2 regions of the Halomonas sp. 11-S5 genome follow, and region 1 is predicted to be linked to the other one. Evidence: predicted binding sites of a transcription regulator. Region 1 holds the regulator's gene; the other holds the start of a gene.

Region 1 (6,088 bases):
TGATCACGGCGACGCCGGGCCAGTACCTGTTCGAGGTGCTGGTCCAGATGACCCGCTTCAAGGTGGAGCGGGTGGTGGTGATGGAGGACGTTGCGCCGTTGGGGGTGGTGGAGCTCACCGACGTGCTCAGCTACTTCTCCAGCCGCAGCTACGTGGTCAGCCTGCAGGTGGAGCAGGCCAACAGCCTCGAGGCGCTGGCCGCTGCCAGTCGCCGCACCCCGGAACTGGTGCGTGCCCTGATGGCCCAGGGCGTCAAGCTGCGCTTCGCCATGGGGCTGCTGGCGGCCCTCAACGGACGTATCATGAACAAGGCCTGGGGCTTTCTGATCGACGAGCGCTACCACGCCGACAGCTGCCTGATCGTGATGGGCAGCGAAGGGCGTGGCGAGCAGATCCTCAAGACCGATCAGGACAATGGCCTGATACTCGCCGACGACCTGGAGTGGCCCGACTGCCATGAGCAGATGCAGCGCCTCACCGAGACGCTGATCGAGCTGGGCTATCCGCCCTGCCCGGGCAACATCATGGTCTCCAACCCGGAATGGGTCGGCACCGAGACCCAGTGGCGCGGACGCATCGCACAGTGGGCGGCGACCCGCGACGGTGAGAGCCTGATGCGGCTGGCCATCATGCTCGATTCCCACGCCGTGGCGGGCAACCCGGCTCTGCTCGACCGGCTGCGCGAGGAACTCTTCGAGCACTGCAGCCGCGACGAGATCCTGCTCTCCTACTTCGCGCGCACGGCACTGCGCTTCTCCACGCCGCTGACGCTGTTCGGCTCCCTGAAGAAGCCGCAGCACGGCGTCGACATCAAGAAGGGCGGCATCTTCCCGATCGTCCACGGGGTGCGCACCCTGGCGCTGGAGCGTCGCATCACCGCGACCTCCACCCTGGACCGGCTCGCGGCGCTGGTCGCCGACGGTCGCCTGGAGGAGCGCTTCGCCGAGGACCTGGGGGAGGCCCTGTCGCTGTTCACCGAGCTGCGACTGCGCCAGCAGCTCGACCGCCTCGACGGCTCGCAAGGCCGAGGCGAGCAGCCCGATCGGGTGGTGGTCCAGGAACTCTCCTCGCTGGAGCGGGACCTGCTGCGCGAGGCACTGCATATCGTCAAGGACTTCAAGCAGCGGCTGTCGCACCGCTTCCACCTCGAGTACTCGTGAGCCACGGGCACTCACTCAGGGAACGACAACGACAACAGGAGGTTCATCCATGCTCAAGGCACTCAGGCGCGCCGCCGATCGTCGACGACAGGCCCACGGCGACTACGGCTGGCTCTTCTCCCCTTACACCGGGGACGAGATGGTCGCCATCGACTGCGAGACCACCGGGCTCGATACCCGCCACGCCGAGCTGGTGTCGCTGGCCGCGGTGCGCATCCGCGGTGACCGCGTCCTGACCAGCGATTCGCTCGACCTGCGCCTGGCGAGGCCGGCGAGCCTCTCTGGCGACTCGATCCGCATCCACGGCCTGCGCGGCATCGACCTGGCCGATGGCGCGGGTGTCGAGGAGGCCCTGGCGCAGTTCCTGGACTTCGTCGGCAACCGCCCGCTGGTCGGCTGGTGCCTGGACTTCGACCTGGCGATGCTCAACCGCTACCTGCGCCCCCTCTTCGGCTTCGACCTGCCCAATGCCGGCATCGACGTGGCCCAGACCTACCAGCGCCAGCTGCGTCGCAGCCATCCCGAGCTGGATGTCCGGCCGCGCTTCGAGCAGGTGGCCGAGCGCCTGGGGGTGCCGGTCATGGGGCGGCACACCGCCTTGGGCGATGCCGTCACCACGGCACTCATCCATCTGCGCCTGGCGCGAGGTCCCATGCTGGCGAAACGGCTCTGCTGATCCTCGTGCCCGGGGTGCGCTTCGCCTGGCCGTGGCGAGGGTGATAGGATAGCGCCCGTCATTTCCAGCCGCCCAGGCAGCGCCCGAGACCATGCAAGACGCCCTGATGTTCGACCCCCGTGACACCGCCGCGCCCGATGGCCCGTCCCCCACAGAGCCTGCGTCGACCCTCGAGGGCCTCGATGCCCGAGGCAAGCGCGAGTTCAACAAGCTGCACAAGCGCCTGCGTCGCCAGGTGGGCAATGCGATCATCGACTACGGCATGATCCATGAGGGTGACCGGGTGATGGTCTGCCTCAGCGGGGGCAAGGACAGCTACACCCTGCTGGAGATCCTGCGCAACCTGCAGCGCAACGCCCCGGTCAACTTCTCGCTGGTGGCGGTGAACCTCGACCAGAAGCAGCCCGGTTTTCCGGAACACGTGCTGCCGGCCTACCTGGAGGGCATCGGCGTCGAGTACCATATCCTCGAGCGTGACACCTACTCGGTGGTCAAGGAGAAGACCCCCGAGGGCAAGACCACCTGCGCGCTCTGCTCGCGGCTGCGGCGGGGCTCGCTCTACGGCTTCGCGGAGGAGATCGGTGCCACCAAGGTGGCGCTGGGCCACCACCGCGAGGACATCCTCGAGACGCTGTTTCTCAATATGTTCTTCGGCGGCAGCCTCAAGGCGATGCCGCCCAAGCTGCTCTCCGACGATGGCCGCAACATGGTCATCCGCCCGCTCGCCTACTGCCGCGAGGCGGACATCGCCGAGTTCGCTCGGCTGATGGACTTCCCGATCATTCCCTGCAACCTCTGCGGCTCTCAGCCCAACCTGCAGCGCCAGGTGGTCAAGGAGATGCTGGCCGAGTGGGAGACGACGCATCCCGGCCGTCTCGAGAGCATGTTCAAGGCGGTCACCAACGTAGCGCCCTCGCAGCTGGCCGACCGCGAGCTCTTCGACTTCGCCGGCCTCGAGGAGAAGCAGGCGCAGAGGCAGGCCGACCGCATCGATATCCATCAGGAGCTGTAAGCTTTAAGCCGTAAGCGGCAAGACAATCGAATCGCCCCCGTGACAAGGTCACGGGGGCGATTCGATTCAGGCTGCCTTCGAGCTTCGAGCTTCGAGCTTCGAGCTTCGAGCTTCGAGCTTCGAGCTTCGAGCTTCGAGCTTCGAGCTTCGAGCTTCGAGCTTCGAGCTTTAGTGCGCGCCCTCCTCCTCGGCCACTTCGATCAGCGCCGCCAGGTCGAGGATGTTGACCTCGCGGCCGGAAACGGCCACCAGTCCTTGTGACTGGAAACGGCCCAGGATGCGGCTGACGGTCTCCACGGCCAGTCCCAGGTAATTGCCGATGTCGGCTCGGGACATGGAGAGCCGGAAGCTGTAGGGGGAGTAGCCGCGACGGCGGAAGCGGTCGGAGAGGCTGGTGAAGAAGCTGGCCAGGCGCTGGTCGGCGGTCTTGCGTGAGAGCAGCCGCATCATGCGGCGATCGTCGCGCATCTCCTTGCTCATGCTGCGGTAGAGCTGGCCCCGAAGCTCGGGCAGCGACTCGGAGAGGGCGTCGAGACGGTCGAAGGGAATCTCGCACACCGTGGTGGTCTCCAGGGCCACGACCGTGCCGGGGTAGCGTTCCTCGGCGATGCCGTCGAGTCCCACCAGTTCGCTGGGCAGGTAGAAGTTGGTGAGTTGGTCCTCGCCGCTGCCCTCGGTGGTCACCTGCTTGAGGCTGCCGGAGCGCACCGCGAAGACGCTGGTGAAGGAGCTGCCTTGGCGGAACAGCGACTCGCCCTTCTTGAGCGGCGCCCGACGCCGGATGATGGCGTCGAACTGGTCCATGTCCTGAACCTCGAGCGCCAGGGGCAGGCAGAGCGAGCTCAGGCTGCACGTCTGGCAGCGGGTCTCGTTCAGCAATGAACGGCACCTACCGGTCGCGGTGTCGGGCATGCTCTCCTCCATGAATGATGACTCTCGTCACAGTATGGAGGATTGTCGTCCACCGGCAAAGCCTCCCTTAGGAGGTACTCCCCCGCGTGAGCGCGAGATGCCATGCGCCGTGCCGGTCAGGCGGCACGGGCATCGAAGGCCGCGGCCAGGCGGTGGACCAGCAGCCGCCCCGCCGGCGTGACCTCGAGACACTGACCGCGCCGCCTCACCAGGCCGTCCCGTTCGGCCGGCGCCAGCCGGGCCAGGGCCTCGTTCAGGTGTGCTCCGGCATCCAGGTCGAACGCCTGCCCGAGCACGGCCAGGTCCAGGCGCATGTCGCACATCAGGCGCTCGATGGCGCGGGCTCGCAGGCGGTCGTCATCGGTCAGTCGCAGGCCCCGCTCCACCGGCAGGCGACCGGCATCGAGTCGCGCCTCGTAGTCGCCCAGGGCCATGGGGTTGCGGGCGGCGATGCCGCCCAGCCGGCTGAGCGCACTCACGCCCAGGCCCAGGTGGTCGCCGGCGGGAAGCGCGCTGTAGCCACTCAGGCTGCGCGACATCAGGCCCCGGGCCTGGGCCGTGGCCAGCGGATCCTCGGGGCGGGCGAAGAGTTCCATGCCGATGTGCACGTAGCCGGCACCGGCAAGCATCGCGAGGGCGGTGTCGAGGATGGCCAGCTGCTCCCCCGGTGGCGGCAGTTCCTCGGCCCGGATCCGGCGCTGGGCGGTGAAATGCTCGGGCCGGTGGTCGTAGGGGAACAGCGACAGGCGGGCCGGGGCCATGGCGATCACCTGCTCGAGGGTCTCGGCGAAGCGCTCTCGAGTCTGGCCGGGCAGGCCATACATCAGTTCCAGCCCCAGGGAGCGGAAGCCCAGCCGATGAGCCTCGTCGATCAGCTGTTCGGTGAGCACCCGGGGCTGGTGGCGGTTGATGGCGCGCTGGACCCGCGGGTCCAGGTCCAGCACCGACAGGCTCAGGCGGTTGAAGCCCAGGGCCTGGAGATGGCGCAGGGTGAAGACATCGGCGTCCCGGGGGTCGACCTTGATGCTGTAGTCCCGGTGACGCGAGCCCGACAGCCCGAAGCGCGCGTCGAGCCGGTCGATCAGATCGCTCATCTGGTCGAGGGTCAGGAAGGTCGGGGTTCCGCCGCCCCAGTGGAGCTGCGACACCTCCCGTGAGCCCTCCAGGTGGCGCGCGGTCAGCACCATTTCCCGGTCGAGCCGCGAGAGGTAGGGCTCGGCGCGCCGGGTGCTCTGTTCGGTCACCCGGGTACAGGCGCAGTGGTGGCAGCTGTGGCGGCAGAAGGGTACGTGCACGTAGAGTGATAGGTCCTGCCCGCTGGCGTTGCTGCGCGCCAGGGCCGCCGTCAGGTCGTCGCCGGAGAAGTCCGTCGTGAAGCTGTCGGCGCTGGGGTAGCTGGTGTAGCGCGGCCCACCGGCGCCATGACGGCGCAGCACGCCCGCGTCGCGGATCAGGGTGGAGCCGCTGGGACGGTCACCGACGACGGCTCGAGCGGACATTGAGGGCACTCCGGAGGTTGAACGTGCCTTCATGCTAGCGCCGAGCGCCGGGGACCGCGTTGAGCTGCGTCAAGCGAAGCGGGAATCGCGTCGGGGGTCAGTGGCCCACCGAGGCGCGCAGCAGCGTCCACAGCTGCCAGAGGGCGAAGGCGATGATCGACAGCGCGGCCAGCGTCCGGGTGGCCGGGTGGCGGATCAGGGTGCCGAGCTGGCGGGCGGCCAGCCCGGTGGCCAGCAGGGCCGGCAGGGTGCCGAGGCCGAAGGCACCCATCAGGGCGGCGCCGCGCCAGGGTTCGGCGATGGCCAGGCTCCAGGCGAGCATGGAGTAGACCAGCCCGCAGGGCAGCCAGCCCCACACCGCCCCCAGGGCCACCGCCTGGGGCACCTGTACCACCGGCATCAGGCGCCGACCCAGCGGCTCGAGATGCGTCCAGAGCCGGCGCCCCAGGGCCTCGACTCGCAGCAGCCCCTTCCACCAGTCGGCGATGTAGAGGGCCATCAGGATCAGCATCACCGCGGCCAGGGCCTGGAGAACCAGGCGCGCCTGGGGGGCGAGGGCGACCAGGGTGCCGAGCCCCGCCACCAGGGCGCCGGCCACCATGTAGCTGGCGATCCGGCCCAGGTTGTAGCCCAGCAGCAGCCCGGAGAGGCGTGCCGGGCTGCGCATGCTGGGCGGGACGGCGAAGGTCAGGGCGCTCATGATGCCGCCGCACATGCCGATGCAGTGGGCACCACCGAGCAGGCCGAAGACGAAGGCGGCGGCCAGCGGGGGCAGGTCGAGGCCGGTGGGGTTCATCAGTCGCGGCCTTCCTCGTCGTCGCAGGGGGCG
Region 2 (6,088 bases), on a different contig from region 1:
GGCCACCACCTTGTCGCCGATCACGAAGCAACGGATATCGGCGCCCTTCGCCTCCTTGATGTACTCCTGCACCATGATGTTGGCCTTCATGCCCATGAAGGCCTGGATCACGCTCTCGGCGGCCTGGTTGGTCTCGGCCAGCACCACGCCGATGCCCTGGGTGCCCTCCAGCAGCTTGATGACCAGCGGGGCGCCCCGGACCATGGTGATCAGGTCGGGAATATCGTCCGGGGAGTGGGCGAAGCCGGTGATCGGCAGTCCCAGCCCCTTGCGCGAGAGCAGCTGCAGCGAGCGCAGCTTGTCGCGGGAGCGGGTGATGGAGACGTTGTCGTTGAGCACATAGGTGCCCATCATCTCGAACTGGCGCAGAACCGCACAGCCGTAGAAGGTGATCGAGGAGCCGATGCGCGGGATCACCGCGTCGAAGGGCTCGAGCTCCTTGCCCTTGTAGTGGATCGAGGGGTGGTGCGAGGCGATGCTCATGTAGCAGCGCAGGGTATCGACCACCCGTGCGGTGTGGCCGCGCAGCTCGGCCGCCTCGATCAGGCGCCGCGTGGAGTAGAGGTTGCGGTTGCGGGACAGCAGCGCGATATGCATTCGGGGCTCCAGGGTCGATGGCCGGGAAGGGTCAGGGTTCGCCATGCAGGAAGGCCACGCCGGGCGCCACCAGCAGGCGGCGCAGGGCCCGACGGCCCAGCAGCATGGGGTGGCGCATGTCGCGGCGGTCGGTCAGGCTCAGCTCCACCGGGAACGCCAGGCTGCCCAGCTGCATCGTCGTGCGGATCACGTAGCGCCATTCGGCCTGGCCGTTGGAGCTGGTCACCCGCCGGCGGTCATGCAGGTGCATGCGGTGGACGTGGGACGGCGTGCCGGGGCCACCGCTGCGGGTCGTGAAGCCGACCCAGAGATGGCCATCCTCCTCGTAGGATTCGATGTCCTCGGCATGCAGCGCCGAGGTCCGGGCGCCGGTATCGGCCTTGGCGCAGAGCGTCAGGTGCAGTTCCGGCAGGGTGACCATCTCGCGGCGGCCGATCACCGCCTTGGGCGTGTAGGGCAGTTCTTTCATCATTTCCTCCCAGGTCTCTGCACTCAACGTGACAGGCCGGCCAGACGGCGGCCGATGGCGGAGTCCGCCCCGGCCTCGCGCAGCGTCATCAGCAGCGGCAGGCGCAGTCGCGGGATCAGCGCCAGGTCACGGGCCACGGCCGTGAAGTCGGCCCCGGGGGTCTCGGCCAGGCGGTTGAGGAAGCGGGGCAGGCGCTCGGCATCCTCCAGGTGGTGCCAGCCGCGTCCGGCGATGGCCGCCAGCAGGTCGGGGCCGCAGGCGTCCGGGTCATCGAGCAGCACGTCGAACCAGGCGCCGGCCAGCTCGCTCGAGGCGCCGCCCATGGCCCGCACGCAGGCGCAGAAGGTCTCGATGTCCCCGGCGCGGCCCGCCGCTTCTCCGCGACGGCGCAGGGCGCGGGCCAGGTCGTCGGCAATCGCCACATGCTCCAGACAGTAGCACAGCGAGGTCAGCACCTCGCCGGGCAGGGTGTCGAGGCGCGCGGCCAGCGTTCGGCTCGTGTCCGCGTCCAGGCGCACCGCGACATCGGCCAGGCCCTGCAGGCCCAGAGCGCGCCAGTCGATCGCCTGTTGCCCGGTCAGGTAGGCCTCGGCCGGCTCGAAGTGCTGGCTGGCGGGAAGGCCCGCATCCCGGCTGGCGCGCGCATGCAGCACGGCCTGGAAAGGCAGCGTGGGGCTGAAGGCCAGGGGGTTGTCCTGCATCAGGTTGTCGATCCCGGCACTCTGCGTGCGCCCCAGGTCCTGCACGCCGTGGCCGAGGGTCTCCAGCAGGCGCTGCACGAAGGCGTCCCGCGGGGCCGGGTCGAGATGGCCCTGCTCGTCCAGCGGCAAGGCCAGGAACCAGATCAGTGGGTCCTCCAGGTCGCCCAGGCGGAACACCATGGCCAGGCGTGCCGTTCCCCGCCAAGGTGCCGGCCAGGCCAGATCGCCGGCCTCGAAGGCGGCCAGGGTGTCGAGCGAACAGGGCTCGACCCGGCGGCCCAGGTGGTAGAGCCTCACCTCGGCACCGCTGCGCAGGAAGAAGTCGTGAAGGCTGTGGATCGGTTGCATGCTGTCTCCCGGTCAGGAACCGTGCACTCTACCGCGGTGTCGGGGTGCTGTCAGCCGCCCGTGAGGGTCGTCGTCGCGACCCGTCGTTGGTCAGTTGTTGACCAGTCTGCCCCACGGCCCATGGGAAGCGGCCAGGGGAGATCTTTCCAACGTTTATCCACAGGCCCGTTCAGGATATCTGTGCACTGTGCACAAGGCGGGTAACGGGGACGCTTCCGGATGGGCCAAGGCCCGCGGGGTGGCCAGCGGCGGGGCCGAACGGGGATAATGGCCCCACATGCACCGAAGAGATTGCTGATGACCGTTCACGACGAACTCGGCGCCGCCCTGCGCGAGCTCGAGGCCACCATGAAGGCCGCCGACCTGTGGCGCATGGAGCGACCCGACCCGGAGGCCTACCGCAGCGTCCAGCCGTTCTGCATCGACACCATGACGCTGCCCCAGTGGCTGCGCTTCGTGCTCATCGTGCGCCTGGAGGCCCTGGTCGAATCGCGCTCGCCGATGCCATCGACGTGCGACGTGGCGCCCGCGGTGGAGGCCTGGCTGACGCAGGAGGGCGCGCGCGTCAGCGACCGGCTGCTGCTATGTCGCGTGGTTGAGGAGATCGACCGCCTGGTCACCGAGAACTGAGCCATGCCCTGGTCCTTCGCCTACGGCAGCAACATGAATCCTGGCCGGGTCGCGGCTCGCATCGGCTCTGCCCGCCGGGCGAAGTGGCTCGGCGGTGGAGGCGGTCACCGGGCTCGACGAGGCGACCCTGGTAGAGTTGGATCTTTCGCGGCATTCGCCTCGCTAGGCGCCTGAAGGCACCGAACGCAATGAGGCCCGCCGAATGGCGGGCCTCGTGGTGTTGGGCGGAGCGATCAGAAGCGGAAGCTGAGGCCCGCCATCACCACCACCGGGTCGATCTCGACCGTGCCGATGTCGTCACCGTCGAGGCTGGCATCGGTATCGATATCCAGGTACCAGGCGGCGGCGTTGAGCGCCCAGTGGTCGTCGATCAGCAGGTCGACGCCCAACTGGCCGGCGGCGCCCCAGGAGTCATCCAGCTCAAGGTCACCGCCGCCCACGATCTCTTCATCGGAGAACGTGGTGTAGTTGACGCCGATGCCGGCATAGGGCTGGACGCGGGCCGCGGTGCCGCCCAGCGGGTAGTACTGCACGGTCAGGGTCGGCGGCAGATGGTCGGTGGAGCCGGTAACAGCCCCGTCGGCGATGTTGAAGTTGTGGTCGAAGGGCTCGGCGGCCAGCAGCTCGACGCCCAGCTTGTCGGTGAAGCGATAGCCCAGGGTAAAGGCAAAGGCGCTATCGTCCTCGACATCGATCTCAAGATTGTCTGCGGTGAGTTCGCCGTTGTCGCTCTTGGGCTCGACCTTGGCCACGCCCACGCGGGTGAAGAAGTCGCCGGCGCCGTAGGCGAAGGCCTGGGTGCTGGCGGTGAAGGCGGCCGCCGCGATGCCGGCGGCGAGCAGGGTGGGGAGGGCGGTCTTGTGCATGGGTCGACTCCTGGTTGACGAAGGTGCGGCCGCTTGCCGCAACGGAACATGCCGGCAGTCTATCGCGGCAGGGGTGGGGAGTTATTGATCCAGCGCAAGGGTCGGTTGTCAGTGCCATGAAGGTGCGAAAGGTAAGACGCCAGGGGCGGTGGCATGCCGCGCTGGGAACTCGCATCCTGGCCGTGAATCGTCTTGACTGGGAGCAGGCGACAAGGAGAGCCGAGATGGAGATCAAGATACGTCGACGCCTGCCCGGCGTGACCCTGGGGGCGATGCTGCTGGCGGCGGCGCTGGCGCTGTGGCTGCTGTGGCAGCCCGCCCTGATCAGCGCGCTGCCGATGGGGCTACGCCTGCCGCTGATCGGGCTGGGCGTCTGGGCGTTGGGCGCGGCCTTCATGGCACCGATGGGGCTGGAGGCGCGCCAATACTGGCTGCGGCGGATGACCACGCCCCCCTGGAGCCTGGTGGCGCTCGGTGCCTTCACCCTGGTGCTGCTGGTCCGGGCGGCCATGGCCTGATCCGTCGCGACGGGCAGCGCGCCGCTTTCGAGCAGAAGGCCAGCCAGAAACGAGAAAAGCCGCCCGAAGGCGGCTTTTCTGCGTGTGCGCCAGACAGTCGCGGACAGCGATGCCTGTCGCCCCGATAACGGCAAGGGCTCCCGCAGGAGCCCTTTCTTTACCTTCAGTGCGTTAGACGCGCTCTCGCGCTCTGTTAGCGAGTGATGTGCTGATACTCACCGGCGTCGGCAGTCACGCTGCTCACCACCAGGATGGCGATGAAGGAAGCGATGAAGCCAGGAATGATCTCGTACACGCCGGGTCCCCCCATGAACTTTCCGTTCCAGCCCAGTGAGATCCAGAGCATGACGGTGAGGGCACCCACCACCATGCCCGCGAGGGCGCCAGCCCCATTGGTGCGCGGCCACATCAGCGACAGGATAATGAGCGGGCCGAACGCCGCACCAAAGCCTGCCCAGGCGTTACTGACCAGCCCCAGAACCTTGGAGTTCGGATCGGATGCAATGATGGCGGCAACCAGACCCACCAGTACGACACAAGCCCGGCCGATGGCGACGACCTCCTTTTCCCCAGCCTTTTTACGCAGGAACAGGCGGTAGAAGTCCTCGGTCAGCGAGGAAGACGACACCAGGAGCTGGCTGGAAATGGTGCTCATGATCGCAGCGAGCAGTGCCGCATAGAGGAAGCCGGTAACCAGCGGATGGAACAGCAGGTCCGCCAGGATGATGAAGATCGTTTCCGGATCTTCGACATTCATGCCGTTGCGTACTGCATAGGCACGCCCGAAGATGCCAAGAGAGATCGCGCCGATCAAGGAGATGAGCATCCAGCTCATGCCGATGTTACGGGCAATCGGAACATCCTTCTGAGACCGGATGGCCATGAAGCGCACGATGATGTGCGGCTGCCCGAAGTACCCCAGACCCCAGGTCACCGCAGACAGCCAGCCGACAATGGTCAGTCCCTCCGTCCACGAGAGTAGCGTAGGATCGACCTCGTTCAGGGTTTGTGAGGCCTGGGAGAAACCCCCGCCACCTTCGCCAAAGAGCACCACCGCCGGCATGATCACCAGGGCCAGCATCATGATGCAGCCCTGCACGAAGTCCGTCATGCTCACGGCCAGGAAGCCGCCAACTACCGTATAGGCAAGCACCACGCCCAGTGTGATGACAACGCCCGACGCATAGTCACTCATGCCACCAATGTTGAGAACGCCGGCAAACGCACTTTCGAACAGCTTGCCGCCTGCCACCAGGCCAGAGGCCGTGTAAACCGCGAAGAAGATCACGATGACGATAGCGGATACCGTTCTCAGCGGAATGGCCTGAGTCGGGAACCGGTTCCCGAGGAATTCCGGAATGGTTATCGCATCATTATAGTGAAGCGTCTGCTCGCGAAGGCGGGGTGCGACCAGCGTCCAATTGAAGAACGCACCCACGAGCAGGCCGATACCGATCCAGGCAGACCCCAGCCCCGATACGAACATCGCCCCGGGGAGGCCCAGCAGCAACCAGCCACTCATGTCCGACGCGCCGGCCGACAGGGCCGCCACTTGTGGGCTGAGGGCTCGGCCACCCAGCATGTAATCCTCAGAGGTGGACGTGGACTTGCGCATGGCATAAAAGCCGATAGCGATCATGAGCGCAAAGTAAGCGAAGAGACTGATCCAAACGCCAGTAGCCATAAAAACTTCTCCCGTTTATTGGGCCGGATGTAGCTCCGACATCTTGTTGGTAGGCGTGCCGGCCAGAACACTGGTGGCGAGCACCACGATCGGGTCGGGCGCTAGCGTGAGGCCGTTATTGGCATTGTTTTCAATCATTAGGGGGTTCCTTCAGTTTCTTGTTGATGATGAGTGAGGTTCACTCGTTTCCCAGCGCAAGCAGTGACGCATTGCCACCCAGGGCGGCGGTATTAACGGTCACTGTCTTCTCGGTGGCGAAGCGCAGCAGGTAGTGC

What was found. Region 1 encodes FNR, which switches genes on or off when oxygen is low (the NO sensors DNR and NnrR bind a similar motif). Its sites were predicted from a motif close to TTGATNTANATCAA; they were not measured.
Region 2: the regulator FNR is predicted to act here: its motif matches at 3,696-3,709, upstream of OP497_RS03335 (OmpW family outer membrane protein).

What each region holds. Positions count from the first base shown of each region.
Region 1 covers NZ_JARANW010000002.1:65,460-71,547, reverse strand. Annotated here, with positions in the region: gene OP497_RS01890 (DUF294 nucleotidyltransferase-like domain-containing protein) at 1-1,160, shown strand, start outside; gene OP497_RS01885 (3'-5' exonuclease) at 1,210-1,836, shown strand; gene ttcA (tRNA 2-thiocytidine(32) synthetase TtcA) at 1,928-2,848, shown strand; gene fnr (fumarate/nitrate reduction transcriptional regulator Fnr) at 3,017-3,760, opposite strand; gene hemN (oxygen-independent coproporphyrinogen III oxidase) at 3,877-5,259, opposite strand; gene OP497_RS01865 (sulfite exporter TauE/SafE family protein) at 5,357-6,055, opposite strand; gene ccoS (cbb3-type cytochrome oxidase assembly protein CcoS) at 6,055-6,088, opposite strand, start outside.
Region 2 covers NZ_JARANW010000003.1:61,932-68,019, forward strand. Annotated here, with positions in the region: gene rimK (30S ribosomal protein S6--L-glutamate ligase) at 1-597, opposite strand, end outside; gene OP497_RS03320 (RimK/LysX family protein) at 629-1,066, opposite strand; gene OP497_RS03325 (DUF3549 family protein) at 1,090-2,115, opposite strand; gene OP497_RS03330 (YqcC family protein) at 2,413-2,745, shown strand; gene OP497_RS03335 (OmpW family outer membrane protein) at 2,979-3,611, opposite strand; gene OP497_RS03340 (hypothetical protein) at 3,836-4,129, shown strand; gene putP (sodium/proline symporter PutP) at 4,323-5,813, opposite strand; gene OP497_RS03350 (hypothetical protein) at 5,829-5,951, opposite strand; gene putA (bifunctional proline dehydrogenase/L-glutamate gamma-semialdehyde dehydrogenase PutA) at 5,992-6,088, opposite strand, start outside.